Regions from separate parts of the Azospirillum sp. UENF 111221 genome, predicted to be linked through region 2. Evidence: predicted binding sites of a transcription regulator. Region 2 holds the regulator's gene; the other holds the start of a gene.
What was found. Region 2 encodes HrcA, which represses chaperone genes, less so after heat shock. Its sites were predicted from a motif close to GTTAGCACTCNCCNNNGGNGAGTGCTAAC; they were not measured.
Positions count from the first base shown of each region.

Region 1: the regulator HrcA is predicted to act here: its motif matches at 4,535-4,563, upstream of groES (co-chaperone GroES).

Region 1 covers NZ_JBSNCH010000005.1:2,269,911-2,277,801, forward strand. Annotated here, with positions in the region: partial or broken gene ACWPN3_RS25465 (heavy metal translocating P-type ATPase) at 1-879, shown strand, start outside; gene ccoS (cbb3-type cytochrome oxidase assembly protein CcoS) at 785-988, shown strand; gene ACWPN3_RS25475 (Crp/Fnr family transcriptional regulator) at 1,170-1,832, shown strand; gene ACWPN3_RS25480 (COX15/CtaA family protein) at 2,060-3,133, opposite strand; gene ACWPN3_RS25485 (lysozyme) at 3,270-3,764, opposite strand; gene ACWPN3_RS25490 (hypothetical protein) at 3,942-4,178, opposite strand; gene groES (co-chaperone GroES) at 4,625-4,915, shown strand; gene groL (chaperonin GroEL) at 4,964-6,607, shown strand; gene ACWPN3_RS25505 (hypothetical protein) at 6,875-7,240, shown strand; gene ACWPN3_RS25510 (DMT family transporter) at 7,258-7,891, shown strand, end outside.
Region 2 covers NZ_JBSNCH010000005.1:1,857,429-1,865,319, reverse strand. Annotated here, with positions in the region: gene ACWPN3_RS23480 (sulfite exporter TauE/SafE family protein) at 1-535, shown strand, start outside; gene ACWPN3_RS23475 (TIGR02186 family protein) at 535-1,311, shown strand; gene ACWPN3_RS23470 (universal stress protein) at 1,331-1,840, shown strand; gene ACWPN3_RS23465 (NifU family protein) at 2,044-2,601, shown strand; gene ACWPN3_RS23460 (DUF1848 domain-containing protein) at 2,661-3,530, shown strand; gene ACWPN3_RS23455 (response regulator) at 3,547-3,912, opposite strand; gene grpE (nucleotide exchange factor GrpE) at 4,071-4,670, opposite strand; gene hrcA (heat-inducible transcriptional repressor HrcA) at 4,722-5,762, opposite strand; gene ACWPN3_RS23440 (creatininase family protein) at 5,833-6,678, opposite strand; gene ACWPN3_RS23435 (YifB family Mg chelatase-like AAA ATPase) at 6,900-7,891, shown strand, end outside.

The sequences.
Region 1 (7,891 bases), 410 kb from region 2:
CACCCGAGGTGCCGGTGGCGGCGGGGGTGCGCGAGATCGCCGGCGCCGGCCTGTCCCTGCAGACGGCGGAGGGCGAGGTGCGGCTGGGCAGCCGCCGCTTCACCGGCGCGCCGCTGGAGGCGGAGGACGCCGCCGGTCCCGAACTGTGGCTGGCCCGCCCGGGCGAGGAGCCGCGGCGGATCGTCTTCCTCGACGCCCCGCGCCCCGACGCCGCCGCGGTGGTGGCGGCGCTGAAGGCGCGTGGGTTGGAGGTGAAGCTGCTGTCGGGCGACCGCCGGGGTGCTGTGGCGGCGGTGGCGGCGCGGCTGGGCATCGCCGACTGGCGGGCCGAACAGACGCCGGCCGACAAGAACCGCGGCGCTGGCCGAACTGGCCGGGCAGGGCCGCACCGTGCTGATGGTCGGCGACGGGCTGAACGACGCCCCGGCGCTGGCCGCCGCCGCGGTGTCGATGTCGCCCTCCACCGCGGTGGATGTCAGCCAGACCGCGGCCGACGTGGTGTTCCAGGGCCGGCTGCTGCGCCCGATCGTCGAGACGGTGGAGGTTTCCCGCCGGTCCGGCCGTCTGGTCAGGCAGAATTTCGGGATCGCCCTGGTGTATAACCTGTGCGCCGTGCCGCTGGCGATGGGTGGCATGCTGACGCCGCTGCTGGCGGCGCTGGCGATGTCGTCGTCGTCACTGATCGTCATTCTGAACGCGCTGCGGCTGGCCCGCGGCGCCGTCGTCAAGGATCTTCCCGTGCGGAACATCGCCGTTCGGGAACTGCCGGGTAAGGATTCGGGTGATGGACGAGCTTCTCTATCTGATCGCGATCGCGCTGAGCCTGGGCGGACTGGGGCTGGCGGCCTTTCTGTGGGCGCTGAAATCCGGCCAGTTTGACGATCTGGACGGGGCGGCCCACCGCGTCCTGTTCGACGACGATCTGCCGGCTGCACCCCGCGCGGGCGGTGAACCGGCCAAGCCGGTGGAGGCCGTCCGCGGGCAATAGTGCCAAAACCCGTATGGGCATAAAAAGGTTGTATGCGTGCAAGGTTGCGATTCTGAGCGATTGCCACCAATATGGGCCCATGCGGAATGAAAGGCTGGGTTCCTCCATGCCACCTTTTGATATGGTTCGCGCTCGGGAAAAGAGCGCTGCGACGGAAATGAATCCCTGCGGGGCCTGTCCCGTGCGCAGCCTGACGGTGTGCGCCGCGCTGGAACCCGAGGAATTGCGCCGTCTCGCCGACATTCTGCAGAATGTGCGCATCGATTCCGGCCACACCCTGTTCGCCGAGGGCGACGCCGCCGATGCGCTGTACAACGTCACGTCCGGGACGGTGAAGCTGTACAAGCTGCTGCCGGACGGGCGCCGCCAGATCACCGGATTCCTGGTGACCGGCGATTTCCTTGGGCTGGCGGTCAACGACAGCTATGCCTACACCGCCGAATCGGTGACCAGCGCCTCGCTCTGCCGCTTCCCGCGCAAGAAGATCGATGCGCTGCTGGAGGAATTCCCCAAGATGCAGCGGCGCCTGTTCTCGATGGCGTCGAACGAGCTGGCCGCGGCACAGGACCAGATGCTCCTGCTCGGCCGCAAGACGGCGAAGGAGAAGATCTGCTCCTTCCTGCTGATGCTGTCGCAGCGCGCCGCCCGCCGCGGTCACAAGGAAAACCCGGTCTTCGTGCCGATGAGCCGGGCCGACATTGCCGACTATCTGGGCCTGACCACCGAAACCGTCAGCCGCACCTTCACCCAGCTGAAGACCGCCGGGGTGATCTCGCTCCAGGAAGGCAACAAGGTCCTGATCGCCGACCTCGACGCGATGTACGATCTGGCCGAAGGGGCGTGACGCGGAGCCCCGCGCTTTTGCGGGGCGCGGGCGTGTTTGGCAAATTTCCCACGGATTTCACGGATTAGGACACGGATTTCACGGATGTTCCTCCGCGAGGCTTCGGCTTATCGGGAAGCATCCGCGCCGGCAAGCCATAAAAAATCCGTGTAATCCGTGCCTAAATCCGTGCAATCCGTGTCGATCTTGCCGGCCGCGCCCGCAAGCCGGCAAGAATACGACGCGCGTTATTCCCGCCCGACCGGCCGCAGTTCGAACAGCAGCCAGACCAGCATCGACACCACCAGAATGGCGCCGGCCTGATGGGCGGCGGCGATGGGCGTCCACACCACGGTCAGCAGCGTGGCGACTCCCATCGCGATTTGCAGCAGGACCATGGCGCCCGACGCCAGCGCCGCGCGGCCGGCGCGTCCCGGCAGGCGGGCGTTCAGGACGCGGGCGGCCAGCACCAGGACGACCACCCCGGTCAGGATCGCCAGCGCGCGGTGGATCAACTGGATCGCCGCGGTGTTCTCGACCGGGTTGAGCCACCAGGGCGTCAGCGTGTCGACCTCCGGCGGGATCCAGTGGCCGTTCATCAGCGGGAAGGTGTTGTAGGCGAAGCCGGCGTCCGACCCGGCGAGGAAGGCGCCCCAGACAATGGTGACGGCGACCAGACCCAGCGCCCAGCCGGTGTGGCGGCGCAGGGACGCTGCCTCCGGCCGCCAGCCCGCCATTGGCAGCGGATCGAGCAGGCCCAGCGCCGTGCGCAGAAGCAGGGCGTAGATCAGGATGGCAGTGCTGAGATGCAGGGCCAGCCGGTAATGGCTGACGTTCGGCGAATTGACCAGCCCGCTCTTCACCATGAACCAGCCGATGCCGCCCTGGAGCCCGCCCAGCAGGAACAGGCCGGCCAGCTTCGGCCACAGCTCCGACGAGATGCGGCCCTGCATCCAGAAACGCAGGAAGGGGATCAGGAAAACGAAGCCGATCAGCTGGCCCCACAGCCGGTGGAACCACTCCCACCAGAAGATCGACTGGAAGCCGGCCAGATCCATGTGGCTGTTGTAGATGCGGAATTCCGGCGTCGCCTTGTACAGGTCGAAGACCCGGTTCCATTCCGCCGAGGACAGCGGCGGCAAAATGCCGATCAGCGGTTTCCATTCCACCATCGACAGGCCGGATTCCGTCAGCCGGGTGATGGCGCCGATCACGGCCATGGCCAGCACCATGGCGGCGCAGACCAGAAGCCAGACGGCGATGGGCCGGTTCGGATTGGGGCGGGTGGCGGCGGCGAGGCTGTCGGAGGCAAAGGCGGTCAAGGCGGCATTCCGGAGCGCGGCGGTGGGATGTCCGCAAATGTGGGGCGAACATCCCGTCCCGTCAAACGGCTCGTGCCCGACGCCTGCCGGAAGGCCGGATCGGGCTCGGATATCGGGCCCGGATATCAGGCCAGGATCAGGGGGTGCCGTCCGCGGTGGTGACGCCGGTCTTCGGCTGGGCGGTCTGGCTCTGGAACAGCGCCTCCTCGGCCGCGCGGCGGGCGACGAGGCCAGGCAGCTTGGTCGGCGTGCCGTTCACCGTGGCATAGACCCAGCGGCCGAACTGACCGGCAGCCCCGGCATAATCGCCCTCGTTCAGCAGCCTCAGCAGGGTCGAACTTTGCAGGCTGCCGGCGCCGAGGTTGAAGACGAAGGACGCCAGCGCGCCGCGCTGGTCGTCGTTCAGCGGCACCGTCACCAGGGCGTCGACATGGCCGGCGGCCTGGGCAAGGTCGGAGGCGAGAAAGGCATCGGCTTGCTCGACGGTGATGGTCTGCCCCATCGTCACGCCGGCGGTATGGCCGTAACCGATGGTGGGAACGCCGGCCGGGCAGAGGTAGGCGTTGAGGTAAAGGCCTTCAAAATGCTTCACAAGATCGACCGCGGCTTGGCAGACCGGCTGGGTGGTCATGGATGGAAACTCCCGGTTGGCGCGCCGGGCGGGGTGGTGCCGCCCGTATCGGCGGCGATCCTATGGGGAATACGCGCGGAGCGGGAAGTGTGGATTTCAATTTGTCGCGAATTGCGGAGCTGTGGCCGCCGAGACTGCGCGGCAGGAGAATTCTGCGCGGGACCTGGGCTGATAAAGTCAGGGTGACAAGGTCTGGGCGGCGCCGAACAGCACGAAAAGAGCGAACAGCAGGGCGAACAGGCCGGCGATGGTGGTGAACTCCAGCAGAACCTCCACCAGCCGGCTCTCATGCTCCCGCCACCGTGCCCGCTTGCCCGATCCCGGAGCGGCGGCGATTCGGGCCGGACGCTTGTGTTCGAGGCGGTCGGCCGCATGAGTCCCGGTCCAGCCGTCCGCCCGCCGCTTCGCCATCATCGCGCCCTCCACTCTCTCCAATGCCGATTTCTCTAAAATTTTAGGAAATCTCGTCCGGTGGCGCTGTGACGGCAATCACAGGCGTGACGTGCGGGAGGTGAGCGAGCGGCTGGGAGGATCGGGTGGATTCTGGCGCCCGGTTCCAGCCTTTTGCTGTCCCGGCGATGCGTCCGCTGCCGGAAGGGTCGGTTTCCTCGTGACCGTTTGAAGAAATTTGCCCGTGCCGGCTGCCTGCCGAGATGAGGGAATATCATTTGAAATCAATGTGCTATAAGCAGTGTCGGATGAGTGTTGCAGACATTTGCGGCAAATTCCGAAACGAGCCTCTTGAATCCATAATCCGCTTCGATTAGCTGTCTGGCACTCGCCGGGCTGGAGTGCTAACAGCCGCCGCCCGCGCCAATTTCCGTCAGTCAGAACCAAGCCTTGATCCAAGGAGGCATTCCATGAAGTTCCGCCCGCTGCACGACCGCGTCGTCGTCAAGCGTCTGGAGTCCGACACCAAGACCAAGGGTGGGATCATCATCCCCGACACGGCCAAGGAAAAGCCGCAGGAAGGCGAGATCATCGCCGTCGGCCCGGGCGCCCGTGACGAGTTGGGCAAGGTCGTGGCGCTGGACGTCAAGGCCGGCGACCGCATCCTGTTCGGCAAGTGGTCGGGCACCGAAGTGAAGATCGAAGGCGTCGATTACCTGATCATGAAGGAATCCGACATCATGGGCGTCATCGAGGCCTAAGTCCTCCGCCCGTACCCTTCGAAATTTACACGTTAAAGGAATCGAGACATGGCTGCCAAAGACGTCAAGTTCGGCCCCTCCGCGCGCGAAAAGCTGCTGCGTGGCGTTGACATCCTCGCCGACGCCGTGAAGGTCACGCTGGGCCCGAAGGGCCGCAACGTCGTGATCGAGAAGTCCTTCGGCGCTCCGCGCATCACCAAGGACGGCGTGTCGGTCGCCAAGGAAATCGAGCTGGCCGACAAGTTCGAGAACATGGGCGCCCAGATGGTCCGCGAGGTCGCCTCGAAGACCAACGATCTGGCCGGTGACGGCACCACCACCGCCACCGTCCTGGCCCAGGCCATCGTCCGCGAAGGCGTGACCAAGGTCGCCGCCGGCCTGAACCCGATGGACCTGAAGCGCGGCATCGATCTGGCCGTCTCGACCGTCGTCGCCGACATCCAGGCCCGCGCCAAGAAGGTCACGACCAACGACGAGATCGCCCAGGTCGGCACCATCTCCGCCAACGGCGAAGCCGAGATCGGCAAGATGATCGCCCAGGCGATGGAGCGCGTCGGCAACGAGGGCGTCATCACGGTGGAAGAGGCCAAGAGCCTGGACACCGAGCTGGACGTCGTCGAGGGCATGCAGTTCGACCGCGGCTACCTGTCGCCGTACTTCGTGACCAACGCCGACAAGATGGTCGCGGATCTCGAGAGCCCCTTCATCCTGCTGCACGAGAAGAAGCTGTCGGGCCTGCAGCCGCTGCTGCCGGTTCTGGAAGCCGTCGTCCAGTCCTCGCGTCCGCTGCTGATCATCGCCGAGGACATCGAGGGTGAGGCGCTGGCCACGCTCGTCGTGAACAAGCTGCGCGGCGGCCTGAAGATCGCCGCCGTCAAGGCTCCGGGCTTCGGCGACCGCCGCAAGGCGATGCTGGAGGACATGGCCATCCTGACCGGCGGCCAGGTCATCTCCGAAGACCTCGGCATCAAGCTCGAGAACGTCACGCTCGACATGCTGGGCACCGCCAAGAAGGTCGTGATCTCCAAGGAGACCACCACCATCGTCGACGGCGCCGGCGACAAGGCCGACATCGAAGCCCGTTGCGGCCAGATCCGCGCCCAGGCCGAGGAGACCACCTCGGACTACGACCGCGAGAAGCTGCAGGAGCGTCTGGCCAAGCTGGCCGGTGGCGTCGCCGTCATCCGCGTCGGCGGTGCGACCGAGGTCGAGGTGAAGGAGCGCAAGGATCGCGTTGACGACGCGATGCACGCCACCCGCGCCGCGGTGGAAGAGGGTGTGGTCGCCGGCGGCGGCACCGCCCTGCTGTACGCCTCCAAGGCCCTGGACGCCCTGACCCCGGTCAACGACGAGCAGCGCGTCGGCATCGACATCATCCGTCGCGCCCTGCAGGCCCCGGTCCGTCAGATCGCCTACAACGCGGGCACCGACGGTTCGATCGTGGTCGGCAAGCTGCTCGACCAGAACGACACCAACTTCGGCTACGACGCCCAGAAGGGTGAGTTCACCGATCTGGTCGCCGCCGGCATCATCGACCCGGTGAAGGTGGTTCGCACCGCCCTGCAGGATGCGGCCTCGATCGCCGGCCTGCTGATCACCACCGAGGCGATGATCGCCGAGAAGCCGGAGAAGAAGGCTGCTCCGGGCGGCATGCCGGGCGGCATGGGCGGCATGGACGACATGGGCTTCTAATAGCCTATCGTTCGACCGTTCTTCGGTTCGGAAAGGGGCGCCTCCGCAAGGGGGCGCCCTTTTCTTTGGCCGGATGACCGGAAGGGAGCCGGAGTTCCACCCTGCCCCCACCCCTGGCCGTGACATCCCGCCATCCTGAAAAGTCAAGGTGAAGTCCGCCTTGCTTTGCCGCGGTCGCCTCCCAATAATCCGCCCCTCTCTTGCCGGGCACCCCAGCGTGGGGCGCCGGCCTCCTGACTTCCGTATTTTAAAACGAGGGCCTGTTCCATGCGCTCCTTCGAGGGCCAGCATTCCGACAACGTCGCCATCAAGCGCACCCGCGAGCAGAAGCAGCGTCAGCTGGTTCAGCTCAAGGAGCAGCTGGCGACGCTGAAAGCCCACGCGGCCCCCGCCATCCGTGAAGCATTGGTCAAGCGCATCGCCGAACTCGACGCCGAGATGCGCCAGCCCGCCAAGCCTGCCCGCGAAGGCCGCGAAGGCCGTGGCGAGGGCCGCGGTGAAGGCCGTGACGATGCGCCGCGCCATCCCCGCCGCGAACCCCGCGCAAGCGTCTTCCGCGCCGAGGACAGCGGCGACCGCAGCGCCGCCGTGACCGCGGCGAGCGTCTTCGCCTCGCCTCGCCGCCGCAGCTGAACGCACGGGACAGCGCCATGCCCGCCGACCGCACCGCCTCCGTCAAGGGATCCCGTCTCGCCGATCAGGCCTGGCTGCTGATGATGCTGCCGCCCCTGTTCTGGGCGGGCAACGCGGTCCTGGGGCGTGCGGTCGCCGGGTCGGTGCCGCCCATCGGGCTGGCCTTCTGGCGCTGGTTCCTGGGCATGCTGGTGGTGCTGCCCTTCGCCTGGCCGCATCTGCGCCACGACATCACGCCGATCCTGGCGCGGTGGAAGAGCGTGCTGCTGCTGGGCACGCTCGGCATCGGCATCTACAACACCTTCCAGTACATCGCGCTCAACACGACGACCGCGCTGAACTGCGTGATGCTGCAGTCGTCGATGCCGGTGATGATCGTGCTGATGAGCCTCGTCCTGTTCCGCGACCGGATCGGGGCGATGCAGGGGGTGGGGATCGCCGTCTCGCTGGTCGGCGCGATGACCCTGATCTCGCACGGCGATCCGGGAACCCTGCTGGGGCTGGAGTTGAATGCCGGCGACGTCTGGATGCTGGCGGCTGTGGTGATCTATGCCGCCTACACCACGCTGCTGCGCCGCCGGCCGGCGATCCACGGGCTGAGCTTCGTCGTCGTCACCTTCGCCATCGGCGCGGTGGAACTGCTGCCTTTCT
Region 2 (7,891 bases):
GATGCTGGTGGAAAGCAGCCGCGCCATCCTGCGCCGCCGGGCACCGACGGCCAAGCGCGGCAAGCTGCACCGCCACATCTGGCTGCACGGCCTGCCCTTCAAGATGCGCTTCCAGCGCTCCAAGCTCTACATCTCCGCCCTGCTGCCGGCGGGGATCGGGGCGGTCGGCGGCATGCTGGTGGCGATCATGGGCATCGGCGGCGGCTTCCTGCTGGTGCCGGCGATGATCTATCTGCTGAACATGCCGGCCGGCCTGGTCGCCGGCACCTCGCTGTTCCAGATCATCTTCACCACCGCGGCGGCCACCCTGCTCCAGGCCGCCACCAACCAGACGGTGGACGCCATGCTGGCGCTCCTGCTGCTGATCGGCGGCGTGATCGGCGCGCAGTTCGGCACCCGGGCCGGCACCCGGCTGCGCGGCGAGACCGCCCGGATGGCGCTGTCGATGATCGTGGTGGCGGTGGCGCTGAAGCTGGCCTGGGACCTGTTCTCCCGTCCCGACGACCTCTACACCCTGACCATGGGGCTGCGCTGATGGCGGGGCTGCGTATCCTTACCAAGCGCCGTCTGGTCCAGGCCGCCGCGGCGCTGGCCGGGCTGCTGCTGGGCGGCACGGTGGCGGCGACGGTGTGGGCGCAGCAGCTGGTCGCCGACCTGTCGAGCCATCTGATCGCCATCACCACCGGCTTCACCGGCACGGAGGTCGTGCTGTTCGGCACCACCGACGGGGCGGGCGACGTCGCCATCGTCGTCACCGGCCCGCGCTCCCCCGCCACCGTCCGCCGCAAGCAGCGGGTGGCCGGCATGTGGATGAACACCGACAGCCTGCGCTTCGACCAGGTGCCCAGCTTCTACACGGTGGCGGTCAGCCGGCCGCTCGACCAGCTGGTCGGCCGCCCGGCGCTGGAGCGCCACCAGCTTGGCCTGCCGCAGCTGCAACTGCCGGCGGAATCCACCCTGCCGCCGGAGGAGCTTGCCGCCTACCGCAGCGCGCTGATCCGCAACAAGCAGCGCCAGGGGCTCTACGCCATCTCCATGGGGCAGGTCGCCTTCCTGGGCGAGCGGCTGTTCCGCACCAACATCTATTTCCCGGCCAATGTCCCGACCGGGCTGTACAATGTCGAAGCCCTGCTGATACGCGACGGCGAGGTGGTCAGCGCCCAGACCACGCCGCTGGTGGTGTCCAAGATCGGGTTCAGCGCCGAAGTGTCGGACTTCGCGCGCAACCGCCCGGTCGTCTACGGGGTGGCCGCCGTCCTCGGCGCCATCGCGGCCGGCTGGGCGGCCGGCGCCGCATTCCGCCGGGTCTAAGCCGAGAGGGTTGACAGAGATGACCGACACGACGCAGTCCGCCACGCCGGAACAGCAGCCCCCCAAGCCGGTGCGCATCTTCCTGGTGGTGGTCGACGACAGCCCGGAGCTGAAGGTGGCGCTCCGCTATGCCTGCCTGCGCGCCCGCAAGTCGGGCGGCAAGGTGGCGCTGCTGACCGTGCTGGAAAAGGGCGAGATGCAGCACTGGCTGGCGGTGGAGAACCTGATCCGCGAGGAACAGCGCGCCGAGGCGGAGCAGATGCTCCAGAAGCTGGCGCGCGAGGTCAACCAGCTGACCGGCACCCTGCCGGCGCTCTATGTCCGCGAAGGCAACCGCACCGAGGAGGTGCTGGCCCTGATCGGCGAGGAGCCGAGCATCTCCATCCTGGTGTTGGCCGCCGGCACCGACCCGGAGGGGCCCGGCCCGCTGATCTCCTACTACACCGGCCGCGGGCTGGGGCGGCTGCACATCCCGCTGACCATCGTCCCCGGCGGTCTCAGCAACGAGGAGCTGGACGCGATCACGTAAAGCGGGGGCAAGGCAGGTAAGGATGGCGACGCAGGTAAGGATAGGTGCGGCGGGAACGGTCCGCGCATGCCGGATGCCGAATACCCACACAACCGGGGTCCTTGATCCGCCCGGCGTTTCGGCCCAGATTTCCCCCAATCGTACCGCGTCCCGATCCCGGGCGCGCCGGCGGTTCCATTCCGCCGCCGATGGAGGACCAGACCATGTTCATTCAGACCGAGCAGACGCCCAACCCGGCGACTTTCAAGTTCCTGCCGGGGCGTGACGTGCTCGGACGCGGCACCGCCGACTTCACCGGCCGCGAGGATGCCGCCCGGTCGCCGCTCGCCCAGCGCCTGTTCGAGATCGAGGGCGTCGTCGGCGTCTTCCTGGGTGCCGACTTCATCACCATCACCAAGACCGACGCCCGCGACTGGTTCCTGCTGAAGCCGTCGATCCTCGGCGTGATCATGGAGCATTTCACCGCCGACCGCCCGGTCCTGCTGGAGGACGGCGGCGACGGCCATGCCGCGGCGGCGAATGCCGACGACGAGGAGATCGTCGAGCAGATCAAGGAGCTGCTGGACACCCGCGTCCGCCCGTCGGTCGCCCAGGACGGCGGCGACATCACCTTCCAGGGTTTCGAGCGCGGCGTCGTCTATCTGGCGATGAAGGGGGCCTGTTCCGGCTGCCCCAGCTCCACCGCCACGCTGAAGCACGGCATCGAGAACATGCTGCGCCACTACATCCCCGAAGTGGTCGAAGTCCGCGCGGTCCAGTAAGGATTTGGTCATGCCGGTCCGCCCTTGAAGCGGCGGGCCGGCATTCCCATGCTGGCTGCATGATCATCTCCGCCAGCTACAAGACCGACATTCCCGCCTTCTACGGGCGCTGGTTCCTGAACCGCCTCGACGCCGGTTACTGCCGGATGGTCAACCCCTATGGCGGCCAGACCTACCGCATCGACCTCACCCGTCCGGCGGTCGACGGCTTCATCTTCTGGACCAAGAATCTGGGACCGTTCCTGCCGGCACTCGACAGCGTGGCGGAGCGGGGCTTTCCCTTCGTCGTGCAGTACAGCGTCACCGGCCTGCCGACCGTGCTGGAGCGCTCGGTCCCCGCCTGGGAGACCGCGGTCGGCCATATGCTGCGGGTGCGCGAACGCTGGGGCCCGCGCGCCGCGGTCTGGCGCTACGACCCCATCGCCCTGACCGAGGCCACGCCGCCCGCTTGGCACCGCGAGACCTTCGCCGCCATCGCCCGCTCGCTGCGCGGGGTGACCGACGAGGTGGTGGCCTCCTTCCTCCAGCCCTATCGCAAGACCGCCCGCAACCTCGCCGCCGCCGGCATCGGCTGGCGCGATCCGGAGGCGGAGGAGAAGCGCGCGCTGCTGGCGGACCTGGCCGGGATCGCGGCGGGGGAGGGGATGGCGCTGACGCTCTGCACCCAGCCGGACCTGGACGGCACGCCCGGCACGGCGCCGGCCCGCTGCGTCGATGGGCTGCGGCTGTCCGATGTCGCGGGCCATGCGATCGCCGCGCGGGAGAAGGGCAACCGGCCCGGCTGCCTGTGCGCCGAAAGCCGCGACATCGGCGACTATGACAGCTGCCCGCACGGCTGCGTCTACTGCTATGCCGTCGCCGACCGCGGCAAGGCCCAACAGCGCTTCGCCGCGCATGATCCTGACGGGGAGTTCCTGATTGCCCGTTGACGGGGAAGACCGGTCCTTACGGACAGACCTTCCGCACCGTCTCCACCAGCTTTTCCGGGTTGAAGGGCTTCACCAGCCAGCCGGTGGCGCCGGCTTCGCGGCCGGCGGACTTCTTGGCCGGATCGGCCTCTGTGGTCAGCAGCAGGACCGGGGTGGCGCGGTTGAGTGCCGAGCCGCGGATGGCGCGGGTCAGCGCCAGCCCGTCCAGGCCCGGCATGTTCAAATCGGTGATGATGCAGTCGAACTTGCGCTGGTTGACCAGGGCAAGGCCGGCAGTGCCGTCCGACGCCTCCGCCACCTCATAGCCGGCGCCTTTCAGCGTGAACCCGACCATGTCGCGGATGGTCTTGGAATCGTCGACGGTCAGGACGCTCTTGGGCATGGAACGCGGCTCCGGTTGCTCGGCCGAAAGGAATAAGGGAAAGGCCTAGGCAATTTCCCGCCGACCGTCAACCGCTGGCGTACCCTATTCCGCACGGCACGAAGCCCCCGGCCCGTCGGCGGAGCCGCTGAACCGGGGGCTTTGCAGAGGTTGTACGGTTACGCCTTCGTATCGACGTGCTGGCCGCCGGCGTCACCGCCCTTGGCGACACCGACCATCGCCTCGCGCAGCAGGCGGCCGTGGATGGTGTAGCCGGGCTGCAGGACCTGCACGACGGTGCCGGCCGTCTTGCCGGTGTTCTCGATCTCGAACATCACCTGATGGAAGTTCGGGTCGAACGGCTCGCCGGCCGGGTCCAGCTTCTTGATGCCGGCGCGGTCGAAGGCGGCGAACAGTTGGCGCTCGGTCGCCTCGACGCCGACGGCGAGGCCCTTCAGCACATCGTCCTGCTCGCGGCCCTCGGCCGGCACGGCGTCGAGCGCGCGGCGCAAATTGTCGGCGACCGACACCAGCTCCTTGGCGAAGCTCGACACGGCGAACTTGCTGGCGTCCTCACGGTCGCGCTGGGCACGGCGACGGGTGTTCTCCGTCTCCGCCATGGCGCGCAGAAGCTGGTCCTTCAGGCTGGCGACCTCGGCCTCCAGCTTGGCGACGCGGTCCTCAGGCGAACCGGTGTCCGTCTGGTTGGCGGTGGTGTCGGCGGTGGCCTCGGTCGGCTCCACCGTGGCGTCGGCGGGCTTGTTCTGCTCTTCGCTCATGGTCTTCTCAATTCTTGCTTCGTCAAAAGGCGGAGTTGGTGAGGGCGGTGCTCAGCCGATCAGCCGGCTGACCACCTTGGCGGTGTAATCGACCAGCGGAATGATGCGGGCGTAATTGATGCGGGTCGGGCCGATGACGCCGATGGCGCCGATCACCTGTTCCCGGCTGTTCTGGAAGGGGGAGATGATCATCGTACAGCCGGAGTGGCTGAACAGGACGTTCTCCGACCCGATGAAGATCTGCACGCCGTCGCCGCGACCGGTGGCGTCCAGCATGCGCAGCATCGTCTCCTTGGTCTCCAGCGCCTCGAACAGGCCGCGCACGCGCTCCAGATCCGACAGCGCGGTGACGTCCTCCAGCAGGCGGGACTGGCCGCGGACGATCAGCTGGCCGGCGTTCGACCCGCCGCTGCCGGCCCAGGTGGCCAGACCGGCGGCGACCACCTTGCGCGACAGCTCGTCCAACTGCGTCTTCTGCTGCTCGATCTCCTGCAGGACCTCCTGCCGGGCCTCGTCCAGCGTGCGGCCGGCGAGCTTGGCGCTGAGGAAGTTCGACACCGTCTGCAGGGTGGAGGTCGGCACCCCCATCGGAACCTCGATCACCCGGTTCTCGACCAGCCCATCCTCGTTTACCAGGACGACGAGGGCGCGGCCGGGGCCGAGCGACACGAACTCGATGTGCTTCAGCGGGCGGTCGGTCTTGGGCGCCACCACCAAGCCTGCGCAGTGCGACAGGCCGGACAGCATGGTCGACGCCTCACCCAGCACGTCGGCGAAGGCGCGGCCGGAGGCGGAGCATTTCGCTTCGATCGAGGCGCGCTCGTCCTCGGTCAGCGATCCGATCTCCAGCAGGCCGTCGACGAACATGCGCAGGCCGGCATCGGTCGGGATGCGGCCGGCGGAGGTGTGCGGTGCGTAGAGCAGCCCCTGCTCCTCCAGGTCGGCCATCACGTTGCGGATGGTCGCGGGCGACAAGGCCATGCCAAGCCGCCTGGAGATCGTGCGCGAGCCGACCGGCTCGCCCGACGCCACATAGGCGTCGACGATCAGCCGGAAAATCTCGCGCGATCGCTGGTTCAGCTCGTTGATCATGGACTGGGGCGGTCGTGCTCTGTTCGGGCCGGTCGGTTGCGGAACGCGGGTTCCGTCAACCGGTCCGAATTTAGGCAGGTCCGACCGCCGAATCAACGTGCGGGGCGAAGATGCCCCACCGGCATCCCCCCACTGGGACCTGAGCGGCGTGCAGGAGAGTGACCGCCCTTACTGCTCCGCCAGGAAGGCGCGGTACTGGGTGGCGATGGCGCCGACTGCCGCTTCGTACAGGCGCTGGCCATGTTCGGGACGGGCGAGGCCGGGGGCGGAGCCGATGCGGCCGTCGGGATAGCGGCGGCGGAAGTCGCGGGCATCGTGGAAGCCGCCGGCCGGCGCCTGTTCCGGCTCCATCGCCGCGGTCTTGATCGAGTTGGGGATAGGCGTACTGGGTCAGCGACACCTCGCTGGGGGTGGCGTGCGAGCCCTCCTTGCCCTGGTACAGCTCGCGCGACAGGCGGCCGACCTCGCCATTCTCCCACCAGTTCACCAGGGTGCAGCGCAGGTCCGGCGCGTCGCGGCCGCGCAGCGCCCGGTTCTCCGCATAGATCTCGTAGAAGGCGGCGCGCAGCGTGGCGATGTTGCCGCCATGGCCGTTGACGAAGAAGAAGCGCTCGAACCCGTGTTCGGCCAGCGAGCCGACATAGTCGCGCAGCAGCGCGATCAGGGTGGACGGCTTCAGCGTCATCGAGCCGGGGAATTCCATGTGGTGGACGGCCATGCCGACCGGGATGGTCGGGCCGACCAGCGCGCCGGTGGCGTCGCCGACGCCCTTCGCGACGACCTCGGCACAGATGGCGTCGGTGCCGACCAGCCCGTTCGGCCCATGCTGCTCGGTCGAGCCGATCGGCATGATGATGCCCTTGGAGGTCTTCAGATAGGTCTCGACCTCGGCCCAGGTGCTCAGGTGAAGCTGCACGGTGGCTGATCCTTTTCGACGATGCGTGCCGGCAATGCAGCCGGACATGTGTTTGCCCTCATGTTAGGCGGCCGGAGGGCCGGGACAACCGCTCCCTGCGCCGGGCGGATATGATGGGGCCGGTGGCGAGGTGATTTTCATCCCGCGCTGGCGCATAGCTGGTGGGAAGACTACAATCGCGTGCAACATGCCCTGTCGGGCGTCTGTTTCGGGGTGCGGTGGTGGTTGCGCGCGTCAACACGGTGGCGTTCCAGGGCATCGAGGTTCTGGGGATCGACGTCCAGGTCCAGATGTCCGGCGGAATCGTCGCCTTCACCGTCGTCGGACTTCCCGACAAGGCGGTGGGCGAAAGCCGGGAGCGGGTGCGCGCCGCGCTGCACGCTCTGGGACTGGCGCTGCCGGCCAAGCGCATCACCGTCAACCTCGCCCCCGCCGACGTGCTGAAAGAAGGAAGCCATTTCGACCTCCCCATCGCGCTCGGCCTGCTGACGGTGATGGGGGTGCTGCCGGATGCGGAGATCGCCCGTTATGTGGCGCTGGGCGAGCTGGCGCTGGACGGCGCCCTGACCCCGGTGGCGGGTGTGCTGCCGGCCGCCATCGACGCGCTGGCCAACGAGCGCGGCCTGATCTGCCCGGCGGCTTGCGGCGGCGAGGCGGCCTGGGCCGGTCCCGACCTCGACGTGCTGGCGCCGGCCAACCTGCTGGCGCTGATCAACCATTTCAAGGGCACCCAGGTGCTGACCCCGCCCAAGCCGCGGATGCAGGAGCAGGACGCACCGCCGCCCGACCTGCGCGACGTGAAGGGCAACGAAACGGCCAAGCGTGCGCTGGAGGTCGCCGCCGCCGGCTCGCACAACCTGCTGATGATCGGCCCGCCCGGTTCCGGCAAATCGATGCTGGCCGCCCGGCTGCCCGGCCTGCTGCCACCGCTCGACCCGGCGGAGGCGCTGGAGGTGTCGATGATCCACAGCGTCGGCGGTCTGCTGGAGGACGGTCGTCTGCTGCGCCAGCGCCCCTATCGCGCGCCGCACCAGTCGGCCAGCCTGCCGGCGCTGGTCGGTGGCGGCACGCGGGCGAAGCCGGGCGAGATCTCCCTGGCGCACCAGGGCGTTCTGTTCCTCGACGAATTGCCCGAGTTCCCCCGCGCGCTGCTGGAGGCGTTGCGTCAACCGCTGGAGACCGGCAAGGCGGTGGTCAGCCGCGCCAACCACCA